3 regions of the Telluria mixta genome follow, and region 2 is predicted to be linked to each of the others. Evidence: predicted binding sites of a transcription regulator. Region 2 holds the regulator's gene; each other region holds the start of a gene.
What was found. The regulator LexA, encoded in region 2, represses DNA repair genes until DNA is damaged. The targets are predictions, from matches to a motif close to ACTGTATNNNNATACAGT.
Positions count from the first base shown of each region.

Region 1: P0M04_RS20710 (ATP-dependent helicase) is a predicted target of LexA. The motif match lies at 1,206-1,223, and genes of this name have one in related genera.
Region 3: recA (recombinase RecA) is a predicted target of LexA. The motif match lies at 2,526-2,543, and genes of this name have one in related genera.

Region 1 covers NZ_CP119520.1:4,627,304-4,631,673, forward strand. The annotation lists gene P0M04_RS20695 (chromate transporter) at 1-214, opposite strand, end outside; gene P0M04_RS20700 (hypothetical protein) at 267-443, opposite strand; gene P0M04_RS20705 (hypothetical protein) at 643-861, shown strand; gene P0M04_RS20710 (ATP-dependent helicase) at 1,246-3,345, shown strand; gene P0M04_RS20715 (SIR2 family NAD-dependent protein deacylase) at 3,669-4,370, opposite strand, start outside.
Region 2 covers NZ_CP119520.1:3,760,753-3,765,122, reverse strand. The annotation lists gene P0M04_RS16745 (replicative DNA helicase) at 1-19, opposite strand, end outside; gene rplI (50S ribosomal protein L9) at 130-582, opposite strand; gene rpsR (30S ribosomal protein S18) at 628-918, opposite strand; gene priB (primosomal replication protein N) at 961-1,251, opposite strand; gene rpsF (30S ribosomal protein S6) at 1,279-1,662, opposite strand; gene lexA (transcriptional repressor LexA) at 1,948-2,613, shown strand; gene P0M04_RS16715 (class I SAM-dependent rRNA methyltransferase) at 2,669-3,304, opposite strand; gene P0M04_RS16710 (tetratricopeptide repeat protein) at 3,379-4,179, opposite strand; gene P0M04_RS16705 (cystathionine gamma-synthase family protein) at 4,245-4,370, opposite strand, start outside.
Region 3 covers NZ_CP119520.1:2,630,123-2,634,492, forward strand. The annotation lists gene P0M04_RS11705 (DUF4212 domain-containing protein) at 1-161, opposite strand, end outside; gene P0M04_RS11710 (sensor histidine kinase) at 133-1,698, opposite strand; gene P0M04_RS11715 (response regulator) at 1,695-2,417, opposite strand; gene recA (recombinase RecA) at 2,607-3,686, shown strand; gene recX (recombination regulator RecX) at 3,696-4,154, shown strand.

The DNA of each region.
Region 1 (4,370 bases), 870 kb from region 2:
TCTGGGCGACGGCCCAGTCTTCGATGAATTCTTCCTGGGTCAGCCAGCGCTTGCGGTCGACGATTTCGCGCTGGACGATGGCCAGCACGCCGCCGAACCCCTGCAGGGCCAGCAAGGTGAAGGAAATGAACAGGTCGGCGAGGGAGCGGGGGCGGTTGGCGGATTCGGACGTGGCGGACGTCGCGGACGGCAGGGAGCTGGGCGGGGCATTCATCTTTCGATTATCGCGCCGCGCCCGGCATCCTGTCCATGCCGCGGTCCGGCGGTCAGCCGCCGCCGATGCCGCGCATGACGCGTCCCGTGCCTTCGCATTCGGGACAGGTCTTGCCGTCGGCCAGCTTGCCGCTGCCGCCGCAGGTTTCGCACAGGTCTTCGCCGGCGCCGGGCGTGCCGGGTTCGGCTTCGTCGCCGGGTTTCAGGTCGGGATCGGGCGTCGTGCTCATGGAGTCCTCGTGATGGTTGAATGACGAATCCATTCTAGGCGTAGCGAAAAGGGCGCGGCGCGCGCATGCGGCGTGGGTTTGTCATACGGACTACACAAACGCGTGCCACATTAAATGAAAAATAATCTTGACTTTGGCCAAAGGTGGGAAATACTCGTTAAGCAGCAATCCCTTCAATCCATCAAAGTCAGGAACTGCGATGAACCAAGACACCCTCGAGCTCGAAGACGGTCAGGTGACCGTCCCTTACCAGCGGCGCGATATGCAGCAGAAGGATATCGTCGACCTGGGTATTGCGCTCCAGCAGCGCAGCAATACGATGTCGGCCGTGGAATACCTGCGTTCCCAGAACGTCGGCAACGACGTCATCGAGCGCGTGCTGACGGAGCCGGGCCGCAGGCGTTCCTGGTGCAGGTAAGGGAGCAAATGAGCGACAAGCTCGACGGTTATGCACAATTTTGCTTGATTGCATCTTGCAAATATTTTCGATTCGTGCGTCACTTGACTTGGTAACTCATTGATTTTGTGAAGGTTGAGTTTTGCCCACGCAACGGGCAAATTGTTGAAACCCGCATTCCTGCTTGGTTTTGGCATGTCAAGAGGGTGTTTTTCCACAACCTTATGCACAGTTTTTGTGGATATCTGAACAAGCCTTGTTGAAGAGGCAAACGTTGCGGGCGGCCCATGAAAGAGCGGAGGCCGTGAACGGCCGCGCCCGCTGACGTCGTTTTGCCACATTGTCATCTGCGCTTGCATAAAGATACTGGACAAATGTACAGTTGAGCATCTATTCTCAACCGCCATGTCCGCTGCCACCGCCACGCCCCTTTCCCAACCTTCCGCACCCGCCGATCCGTTCGCCGGCCTGAATCCCGAGCAGCGCGCCGCCGTCGAGCACGACATGGGCGCAGGGATGGTCCGGCCGCTGCTGGTGGTCGCGGGCGCCGGTTCGGGCAAGACGAACACGCTGGCGCACCGGGTGGCAAAGCTGATCCTGGCGGGGAGCGATCCGCAGCGCATCCTGCTGCTGACGTTTTCGCGCCGTGCGGCCAATGAGATGGGCCAGCGTGCCGCCGGCGTGCTGCAGCGCGTGCTGGGCACGTCGACGGCCGTGGGCAGCCTGCCTTGGGCCGGCACGTTCCACAGCATCGGCGCGCGCCTGCTGCGCGAATACGCGGGCCGGATCGGACTCGAAGCATCGTTCACGATCCACGACCGCGCCGATTCCGAAGACCTGATGGGCCTCGTGCGGCAGGACGTCGGCCTGGGCGCATCCAACGGCCAGAAACGCTTTCCGCTGAAGGGGACCTGTCTCGCGATCTATTCGCGCGTCGTCAACAGCCGTGAGCCGCTCGCGGACGTGCTGCAGTCGACCTTCCCATGGTGCAGCGAGTGGGAAGAGCAGCTCAAGCGCCTGTTCGGCGCCTATGTCGACGCCAAGCAGGAACAGAACGTGCTCGACTACGACGACCTGCTGCTGTTCTGGGCCGAGATGGCGTCCGATCCGGAGCTCGGGCCGGAACTGGGCGCGCTGTTCGACCACGTGCTCGTCGACGAATACCAGGACACGAACCGCCTGCAGGCCGCGATCCTGCAAGGCATGAAGCCGGACGGGCGGGGCGTGATGGTCGTCGGCGACGATGCGCAATCGATCTATTCGTTCCGCGGCGCGACGGTGCGCAACATCCTCGACTTCCCGAAGCAGTTCGGCGAGCACACGCGCATGATCACGCTGGACCGCAACTACCGCTCGACGCAGCCCATCCTCGATGCGTCGAATGCCGTCATCGCCGCGGCGCTGGAGCGCCATGCGAAGACCTTATGGACGGATAAGGCCGCAACCGGCAAGCCGCAGCTCGTGCTGATCCCGGACGAGGCCGAGCAGGCCCGCTGGGTGTGCAACCGCGTGCTGGAACAGCGCGAGGCGGGCATCAGGCTGACGCAGCAGGCCGTGCTGTTCCGTGCCGCCAGCCACAGCGCGGCGCTGGAACTGGAACTCGTGCGGCGTAACATCCCGTTCGTGAAATTCGGCGGCTTGAAATTCCTGGAAGCGGCGCACATCAAGGACGTGCTCGCCATGCTGCGCTTCGCCCAGAATCCGGCGGGCCGCGTGGCCGGCTTCCGCGTCGTGCAACTCATTCCCGGCATCGGCCCGGCGACGGCGGCCCGTCTGCTCGATGCCGTGGCCGAAGCGGCGGATCCCGTCGCGGCCATCGAGGCGTTTCCCGCGCCGCCGCGCGCGCAAGGGGAGTGGGAGCAATTTACCGCGCTGTTCCGCACCCTGCGCACGACGGGCCTGCGCTGGCCGCTGGAAATCGAACTGGTGCGGGACTGGTACCTGCCACACCTCGAGCGCCTGCACGACGACGCACCCGTCCGCGCGGCCGACCTCGACCAGCTGGTGGCGCTGGCCGGCGGCTATGGTTCGCGCGAGAACTTCCTGACCGAACTGACGCTCGATCCGCCGGAAGCGACGAGCGACCGCGCCGGCCCGCCGCTGCTGGATGAGGATTACCTGATCCTGTCGACGATTCATTCATCGAAGGGCCAGGAGTGGAAGGCCGTGCACGTGCTGAACGTCGTCGACGGCTGCATCCCGTCGGACATGGCGACGGGGAGCGCCGAGGACATCGAGGAAGAACGCCGCCTGCTGTACGTGGCGATGACGCGCGCGAAGGAACACCTGCACCTCATCGTCCCGAACCGCTTCTTCATCAAGCAGCAGGCGCAGATGGGCGACCGCCACGTCTACGCACAGCGCACGCGGTTCGTCACGCCCGTGATGCTCAAGCATTTCGAGGAATGCGTGTGGACGAACGCCGAAACGTTGCAGGTGCGCAAGCCCGTACCGGACAGCGTGCGGATGATGGTGCGCGAACGGGCGCGCAACGCCTGGAAGTGAAAATGACGGCAAGATAACCGCAAAAGTGCACAGAATCGGAACAGCGTGACAAAGTTATCCCCGCTGGGTCGAATTTGTAGGAATTTGCCTAATACCCACTGTCTGCTTAAAACACGAGCAACGATAAGTCGTTGATTTTATTGGGTTAAGATTTTGCCCGTTGAATGGGCAGTTTATTGAAACCCGCATCGATACTGGGCTCGCGGCTTGTCAAGAGGCGCTTGTCCACACAGTTATCCACATTTCTTGTGGATATTAGAATTAATCCCGTCGAATCAATATCTTAGGTCGCGGACTTGAGGCGGCGTCGAGATTTTTTCGCGTCAGTCCAGCATTGCCTGGAGCGTTGTCAGTGCGTCGAGCGCACCGAGCGGAACCCCGACACCGCGGCCGGTGCGGACCTCCGGCTCGCGCGGATTGATCCGGACGAGGGGTGCACCTTGCGCTTCGCACATGCGCCGCACGGAAGGCACGTCCGTGCCGGCACCCAGTTCGACGACGACGAGGTTCGCGACCCGTGCGCGCCAGCGGTCGAGGCGGGCGTACTGCGCTTCCGTGCGCGCGTCCAGCCAGCGGCCGTCGCCGAACATGAGGATGTTCGGCCGCGCCAACGCGCCGCAGTACGGACAGCGGGGCAGCGGCGGCGTCATCAGGCACGTTGCCGAATCGATGACAGGAGCAACGGCATCGGCTGGCCAAAGGGCATTGCTGCACGGGCGCGTGCATTGCAGGTGGTGGATGGAGCCGTGGCATTCGACGAGGCGGTCGTCGGGAAAGCCGGCGCGCTGGAACTGGCCGTCGACGTTGCTCGTGAAGACGAACGCGCCGTGCTTCAGGCGCTCTCCGATGCCGCGCAGGATCGCGAAGCCCGCGTGCGGGACCGTGGCGCGGTACAGCGCGAGGCGGTGGCCGTAGAAGCCCCACGCCAGTTCCGGGTTCGTGTCGAAGCTGTGCGGATTCGCGATCTCGACGAAGCGGATGCCCAGGGCGGCCAGCGGCGGATACGCGCGCCAGAAGCCATGGTC
Region 2 (4,370 bases):
GGTCTGCTGGGGTGTTCATGGCCGGCATTATACCCGTTCCCGATCAGGCGCTGAAATCATTGGTGAGTTTCCAAAAACAAAAAAGCCGGGGCAACCCCGGCTTTTCTCATTCTGACAACAGAATGTATCTTAGGCGGCTTCGCCCACGACAGCGATGGTGATTTCCACCACGACGTCGGTGTGCAGAGCGACCGACACCGGGTGCTCGCCGGTGGTCTTCAGCGGACCGGTCGGCATGCGCACTTGTGCCTTTTCGACGGCGAAACCTTGCTTGGTCAGGGCTTCGGCGATGTCGAAGTTGGTCACGGAACCGAACAGACGGCCGTCGACGCCGGCTTTCTGGGCGATGGTGACGGTCATGCCGTTCAGCTTGTCGCCCTGGCCTTGAGCGGCAGCCAGTTTCTCGGCAGCTGCTTTTTCCAGTTCGGCGCGCTTGACTTCGAACTCGGCCACGGCAGCCTGCGTTGCGCGGCGGGCCATTTTTTGCGGGATCAGGAAGTTACGAGCGTAACCATCTTTGACCTTGACGACGTCGCCCAGGTTGCCGACGTTGACGACTTTTTCCAGCAGGATAACTTGCATTTTATTCTCCAGTAATCTGACTATGCTTGCGGTCGCGACCGACGATTAAGCGTTGTGCAGGTCGGTGTACGGCAGCAGAGCCAGGTAACGGGCGCGCTTGATGGCGGTGTCCACTTGACGCTGGTAGTGAGCCTTGGTGCCGGTCAGGCGTGCCGGCATGATCTTGCCGTTTTCCTGGACGAAATCCTTCAGGGTGTCGACGTCTTTGTAGTCAACCTGTTCCACGCCTGCAGCGGTGAAGCGGCAGAATTTCTTGCGCTTGAACAGCGGGTTCTGCTGTTTACGCTTCTCTTTGAGCTTAGCTTTGTTTTTGTCGAACTTTTTACCGAATGCCATTTTGAGGCTCCTGTATCTATCTATAAACGTGCCCGCAAACTTTTATGCGGCACTGAAATCAATGATGTGAAACACCAGGCTTTTGCTGTGACGGCTTTTCCTGGCCAAGAATCCGGTGAAGCGGTACATCGCGCCCAACTCGGCATTGGCAAATCGTCCCGAAATCTCGCCCGCGGCAACCGCGGGAATCTCGAATTCGACCTGCCTGTCCAGCCTCGCTTCCGTCTGCGTCGATCCGTGTTGCAGGATGCCGCCCACGATGGGGATGCCGGCCGGGGTGTAGCGCAGGACGTCGCGTTCCAGAATGCTTGCGACCAGGGACAGCTTGTTCACTTACAGCCTGATGCTCCCGCGAGAGATTTAGGCTGCTGCGGCCGGAGCGGCGGCCTGCTCGGCGCGGTGGCTCTTGGCTGCGTCTTCGCGCTGGACCGACTTCATCATCGGCGACGGTGCGGTTTCAGCTTTCTTCATCTTCACGGTCAGGTGACGCAGCACGGCATCATTGAATTTGAATGCGGTTTCCAGCTCGACCAGGGTCTCGTTGTCGCACTCGATGTTCAGGCAGATGTAGTGTGCCTTCGGCAGCTTCTGGATCTGGTAAGCCATTTGACGACGGCCCCAATCTTCGACGCGGTGGATGTTGCCGCCGCGCGAGGTGACCGTGGTCTTGTAGCGTTCGATCATCGCCGGGACCTGCTCGCTCTGGTCCGGGTGGACGATAAACACGATTTCATAATGACGCATGAAACACTCCTTAAGGACGTTTAAACAAATGCCCACCTCGGCGTCAAGACGAGTGTGGGAAGGGAAAGCCCAACATTATAACAGCAAAACCGTCAAGTGCTCAATGGGGCAGCGGCACGCAGTGCGTGGCGCTGCGAAAAACGTTGGACGTGCGCTGCGTACCGCACCGCAAAAGGTTGTAGACGTGCACTGCGTACCGCACCGCAAAAAAACTTTGAAATCCCCTTGCGCGCGGCGCAATACTGTACAAAAATACAGTCTGACCCCGTACCAACGAAGACAAACATGCTTAAGCTCACCGCACGGCAAGAACAGATCCTCAACCTGATCAAGGAAGCCATCGACAACACGGGCTTCCCGCCGACCCGCGCCGAAATCGCCCAGGAGCTTGGCTTCCGCTCGGCCAACGCCGCCGAGGAACACCTGCAGGCCCTTGCGCGTAAAGGCGCGATCGAAATTTCCCCGGGTACCTCGCGCGGTATCCGCCTCGTCGGCCAGTCCGTCGAATCCAAGGCTGCCGCTGCTGCCGCGGTGCCTGCCTTCGTACCGCCGATTCCGCCGAACCTGATGTCGCTGCCGCTCGTCGGCCGCGTCGCCGCGGGCTCGCCCATCCTCGCCCAGGAACACGTCGAAGCGACCTATTCCGTCGACCCGGCCATGTTCTCGAGCAAGCCCGACTTCCTGCTGAAGGTCAGGGGCTGGTCGATGCGCGACGCCGGCATCTGCGATGGCGACTTCCTCGCCGTCAAGAAGGTCGACAGCGCGAAGAACGGCCAGATCGTCGTGGCCCGCATCGGCGACGAAGTGACGGTCAAGCGCTACCGCAAGACCGGTACCACGATCGAACTGCTGCCGGAAAACCCGGACTTTTCCGTGATCACCGTCGATCCGCAGGCCGACGAGTTCGCACTGGAAGGCCTGGCGGTCGGACTGCTGCGGTCCTGGCACTAAGCTTCCACCTGCACACAGGCCCGCGTCATGCGGGCCTTGTCGTTTTATCCTTCGCTCAGCGCGGATAGACGAAACCGGTACGGATATCGGTCGGCAGCAGCCGGCTGCCGTCACGTACCATCAGGCGCTGCGGCGGCTCGTCGCCGGCCAGGGCACGCCAGATGACAGGTAGCCCCTCCCCTTTGCGCAACAGCTCGTCGCTACGTTCGAATACGTTGGGGCAACCTGTGGCCGCGAGCAGCGCCTGCACGATGGTCACCTTCCACGCGTCGACACCGGCAGCATTGAACTGGCACACCAGGTAACCGGCGGTCCCGCCATAGCTGTGCACCATGAGCCCGGGCAGACCGTCTTTTTCGCCGTCGATCACCAGCACCAGGGCTTGCGGATCGGCGCCACGCACGGCAACGGCGCGCCGCGCGACCGCAGCCTGCACGCGACGCTTCATCATGGCGTGATCGACCGGTTCGTCCTCGCGCAGGGTCCAGACGCGGGCCGCGATCTGCGACTTCGCGTTGTAGGCCGCGCGCGCCAGAAACTGGCGTGCCGACGACTGCACGATCGCCGTGACACCGGGCTTGCCGCGCTCCTGGGGCCGCCCCTCGACCTTCTCGATGGCGGACAGATAAATCCAGGGGTCGCCGGACAGCAGGCTTTTTTCCTTGCCCTGTTTGATGGTGATGATGAGCATATGCAGACTTCGTTTTCAGGAGCCGAATGATACAGCAAGGCGTTATCGCCTCCGGCGTCTTCCTGCCATCGCCATCACTTGCCGTCGTCGCGCGGCGGTGCGTTCTTGACCATCTCGTTGTGTTCCTTGACGTAGGCCTCGGTACCCGCGCGCCATGCGTCGAAGTCGGCGATGACCAGCCGGCCGGCCACCTTCGTGTCTTCCGCCAGGCGGTCGCCGACCTCCTTCAGGTGCGCGTTCGCCTTCTCCGTCTCGTCCTTCGTCATCAGCTTCGTGATGTCTTCCGGGATCCGTTTCGTGAGCGGCAGCGACGCATTCAGCTGTTTCACCCAGCGGTTATGGCAGGCTTCCCAGTCCTTCATCTTGCCGCTGTAATAGTCGATTTCCTCGTTGACCTTGGACATGGCCGGGAAGCGCGGCGCCGGGCAACGGTAGTCGTTGGTGCGCAGGTCCGAGCCGTCGTATTTCGCGATCCAGTAGTCGAGGTCGGCGCGCCGCGCCTCGCGCTGCTTCATCAGCTCGAGCGACGCGATGGCGACGGCATTGCCCTTCGCGGCCGCCTTCTGGAACCACTGCGCGGCCTTGTCCATGTCGACGCTGCCCGCCTCGCCGTAGAAATACATTTCGCCCAGGTGCTGCTGGGCCATCACGTTGCCGGCGTTCGCCAGCTTCGTGTATTTCGCCAGCGCTTCCGGATACGATTTCTTCGCGAACAATGCGTCCGCTTCCGCCTGCTCGGCGGCCGCGTTGGCGGACGACGGGGCGGCGGCGGCCGGCTTCGCGGCGGCGCCTTTCGCAGGGGATTTGGCGCCGGGCTCGGCGGCGAATGCGACACCGCCGCACAGCAGTGCGGCGCAAAACAGGGCAGTCTTCATGGGGCGTGCAATCTACGGATCGGTGATTGGGAACAGGACGATCATAACCGCAGCGCCCCGCCCGCTCAACCGTTCAGTGCGTCGCCAAAATCGGCGAGCAGGTCGGCCGTATCCTCGATCCCCACCGACACGCGGATCAGCGATTCCGCGATGCCCATGCTGGCGCGGCGCTCCGCGCCCATCTCGAAGAA
Region 3 (4,370 bases), 1.1 Mb from region 2:
AGGTCGCGCGCGAAGAACACGGTGCAGAAGCTCGTGGCCAGCCACAGCGCCAGCAGCAGGGCGATCAGGCGGCGCGCGCGCGCCCAGTGCGCGGCGCGCGCGGCGACGATGTGCTGGCGCTCGCGATCGGGGTCAGAGGAAAGAACGGTCTCGGTCGGCATCGGGGACAAGCGTGACGGTGGGCGGGAAGGTCAGCCGGAACAGGCTGCCCGGGAATTTCTTGTGCGTGCTGCGCGGGTTGTTGAAGATCTCGATGTCGGCCCCGTGCTGCTGCGCGATCTCGCGCACGATGGCGAGACCGAGGCCGGAACCGGAGGCGCTCGAACCGAGGATGCGATAAAAACGTTCGAACACACGGTGGCGCTCGGACGGCGCGATGCCGGGGCCCGTGTCCTCGACTTCCAGCAAGGCTTGATTGCCGTTGCCGATATTGGTTCCGCGCACGCGCACGGTGACGCTGCCGCCCGGCGGCGTGTAGCGCAGCGCGTTGTCGATCAGGTTCGACAGCAGCTCGCGCAGCATCATGGCGCTGCCGTCGATTTCCGGCGGGTCGCCGATGACTTCGTAGCCGAGGTCGATCTCGTGTGCGAAGGAGGCCTGTACCCAGTCCTGCACGACGTCGCGCGCCAATGCGGCAAGGTCGAGCGGCTCCAGCGTCTGGCCTGCATGCGGCTGGTTTTCCGCGCGGGCCAGCGCAAGCAACTGGTTGACGAGGCGCGTGGCCGATTCCGAGCTCTTGGCAAGTTGTTCGAGCGAGCGGTGGATCTCGTTCGGATCGACCTGGCGCAGCGCCAGCTCCGACTGCATGCGCATGCCCGCGAGCGGCGTCTTCATCTGGTGCGCGGCATCGGCAATGAAACGCTTCTGCACGGCTATCGTGTGCGCGAGGCGCGCCAGCATGTCGTTCAGCGAGCCGACGAGCGGCGAGATCTCTTCCGGCACCTGGCGCGAATCGATGGGCGACAGGTCGTCCGGCGGGCGCGCGCGGATGCGTTCCTGCAGTTGTGCGAGCGGCGACAGCCCGCGCGACAGGGCGAACCAGACGAGGGCCAGGATCACGGGCAGGATGATGAACTGCGGCAGGATCACGCCCTTGATGATCTCGTTGGCCAGCTGCGCGCGCTTGTCGAGCGTCTCCGCCACCTGCACGAGCGCGAGGCGCGGTTCCTGCGTGGCGTCCAGCAGAGGCTGCAGGTTCACCCAGGCATAGGCGATGCGCACCGGCGCGCCGTGCAGGGTCTCGGTGCGGAAGTGCACGCGGCCGCTGCGCTCGGCGTCGTCCGCGTTCGGCGGCGGCAGGTCGCGGTCGCCGTCGACGATCTCGCCGCGCGGGCCGCTGATCTGGAAATAGACGCTGTCGACGTCGTCCGCGCGCAGGATGTCGCGCGCAGTGCCGGGCAGGCGCGCGACGACTCTGCCGTCGACTTCCTTGACCTGCTGTGCGAGCACCGTGACGCTGTCTTCCAGCGCGTGGTCGAATGGCTGGTTCGCGATCGATTTCGCGACCAGGTACGTGATCGCGATGCTCATCGGCCACAGCAGCAGCAGCGGGGCCAGCATCCAGTCGAGGATTTCGCCGAACAGCGAGTGCTGGATGCTTTCTTCGGGCTCGGGCCTGGGCGGAACGTAGAGGTCGTCGACCGGTTCCGTGACGGCGAGCGGATCCGGTCCGGCCGCGCGCCGCTTGAAGGGTTTCACTTGTGGCCGCTGGCCGCGTCGGCGCTCTTGCGGGCGCTGTCACGGGGGGTATCGGAAAAACGTTCCAGGCAATAGCCCAACCCGCGCACGGTGGCGATGCGGATGCCGCCCGTCTCGATCTTCTTGCGCAGGCGGTGCACGTAGACCTCGATGGCGTTGTTCGACACTTCCTCGCCCCATTCGCACAGGTGGTCGACGAGCTGTTCCTTCGATACGAGGCGTCCCGTGCGCGCCAGCAGGATTTCCAGCAGGCCCAGTTCGCGCGCGGACAAATCGAGCATCTGGTCGTTGATGTACGCGCTGCGTCCGACCTGGTCGTACACGAGCGGGCCGTGGCGGATGACGGTCGAGCCGCCGCCCTGGCCGCGGCGGGTGAGGGCGCGCACGCGCGCTTCCAGTTCGGACAGCGCGAACGGCTTGGGCATGTAGTCGTCGGCGCCGGCGTCGAGGCCGCCCACGCGCTGCTCGATGGAATCGGCGGCCGTCAGGATCAGCACGGGCAGCAGCGAGCCGCGCGCGCGCAGGCGGCGCAGCACGTCCAGGCCGGACAGCTTGGGCAGGCCGAGGTCGAGGATCAGGAGATCGAATTCCTGGGTCGACAGCGCCGTGTCCGCGTCCTGGCCGTTCTTGACGCAATCGATGGCGTAGCCGGACTGGCGCAAGGAGCGCGTCAGCCCATCGGCCAATACGCTATCATCTTCGGCTAGTAAAATACGCATCTTTTCTCCCGGCTTTCGTTGTTCGACCCCGCTCACCCGCGTATTGTGTGTGAAGTTTCGCAACATGTCGAATCGGTCAAGCGACAGTAAATATCGCTTGCCAAAACCACTGGGATTTTATACAGTACTTCCTATTGAAATCGCGCGAGCGGCCCACACCTTGGTTCACTCTAGGACAGAAAGAAAGTTATGGACGACAAAAAATCCGCAGTAAATGCAGCCGAGAAGGGCAAGGCGCTGGCAGCAGCCCTCGCGCAGATCGAAAAGCAATTCGGTAAAGGCTCGGTGATGCGCATGGATACCAATGCGCCCGTCGAGGAAGTACAAACCGTCTCGACCGGCTCGCTGGGCCTGGACATCGCACTCGGCGTCGGAGGCCTGCCGCGTGGCCGTATCGTCGAGATCTATGGTCCGGAATCGTCGGGCAAGACGACGCTGACCCTGCAGACCATTGCCCAGATGCAGAAGCTGGGTGGCACCTGCGCGTTCATCGACGCCGAGCACGCGCTGGACGTGACCTATGCGCAAAAGCTGGGCATCAAGCTGGACGAGCTGCTGATCTCGCAGCCGGACACGGGTGAACAGGCGCTGGAAATCACGGACGCCCTCGTGCGTTCGGGCAGTGTCGACATGGTGGTCATCGACTCGGTGGCGGCACTGACGCCGCGCGCCGAGATCGAAGGCGACATGGGCGACTCCCTGCCGGGCCTGCAAGCCCGCCTGATGTCGCAGGCGCTGCGCAAGCTGACCGCATCGATCAACCGTACGAACACCCTGGTGATCTTCATTAACCAGATCCGTATGAAGATCGGCGTCATGTTCGGCAGCCCGGAAACGACGACCGGCGGTAACGCGCTGAAGTTCTACGCCTCCGTGCGTCTGGACATCCGCCGTACCGGCTCGATCAAGACCGGCGACGAGGTGATCGGTAACGAAACCAAGGTCAAGGTTGTCAAGAACAAGATCGCGCCCCCGTTCAAGGAAGCGCACTTCGACATCCTGTACGGCGAAGGCACGTCGCGCGAAGGCGAGATCATTGACCTGGGCGTGGACAACAAGATCGTCGAGAAGTCGGGTTCGTGGTACAGCTACGGTGGCGAGCGCATCGGCCAGGGCAAGGACAATGCCCGTATCTTCTTGAGGGAGCGTCCGGCACTGGCACGCGAAATCGAGAACAAGGTCCGCGCCGCCCTCGGCGTGCGCGAACTGCCGCCGGCCCCGGCCGGTGACGGTGCCGCCCAGCTGGCATCCGTCGGCGACGACGAGTAATCGTCGCTGATGCCGCGCCAGCAGCTGAGCCTCAAGGCTCGCGCGTTGAAGTATCTGTCGACGCGCGAGCACAGCCGGCTCGAACTGGCGCGCAAATTGTCGCGATATGCGGAGGAGGGCGACGACGTCGAAGCCCTCCTCGATTTCCTTGAAAAGAACAACTGGCTGTCGCAGGAGCGTTTTGCCGAATCGCTGGTCCACCGGCGCGCAGGACGCTACGGCAACGCCCGGGTGCTCGCCGAACTCCAGCAGCATGGCGTCGACGGCGACGCGTTCGACGAACTCAAGTCCGAACTGAAGGAATCCGAAACGGCACGGGCCCGCGAAGTCTGGCGCCGCAAGTTCGGCAGGGTTCCGCAGGATGCCGAGGAGCGCAGCAAACAGATGCGCTTCCTGATGCAACGCGGCTTTTCCCAAAGTGCGGTGCGTGCCGCGCTCAAAGGCAGCGACGACGAGGACGACCTCTGATCTCACCGTCGTGAATACCCCACTATCGTTCTGTTTATGACCGTGAGCTTGCGCTTTCGGCATCTCAACTTCGCAACATCTTCCCTTATCTTCCCTGCAAAAACCCTTCTGTAACCGGGGAGACGGTGCACAGCCCGGCACCCTGTGCTAAACTTTCATGGTTTAAGCAGCGCCGCAAGAGCGGTTGTTGCCGTAGAAGCTGCGGCAACGTGCATC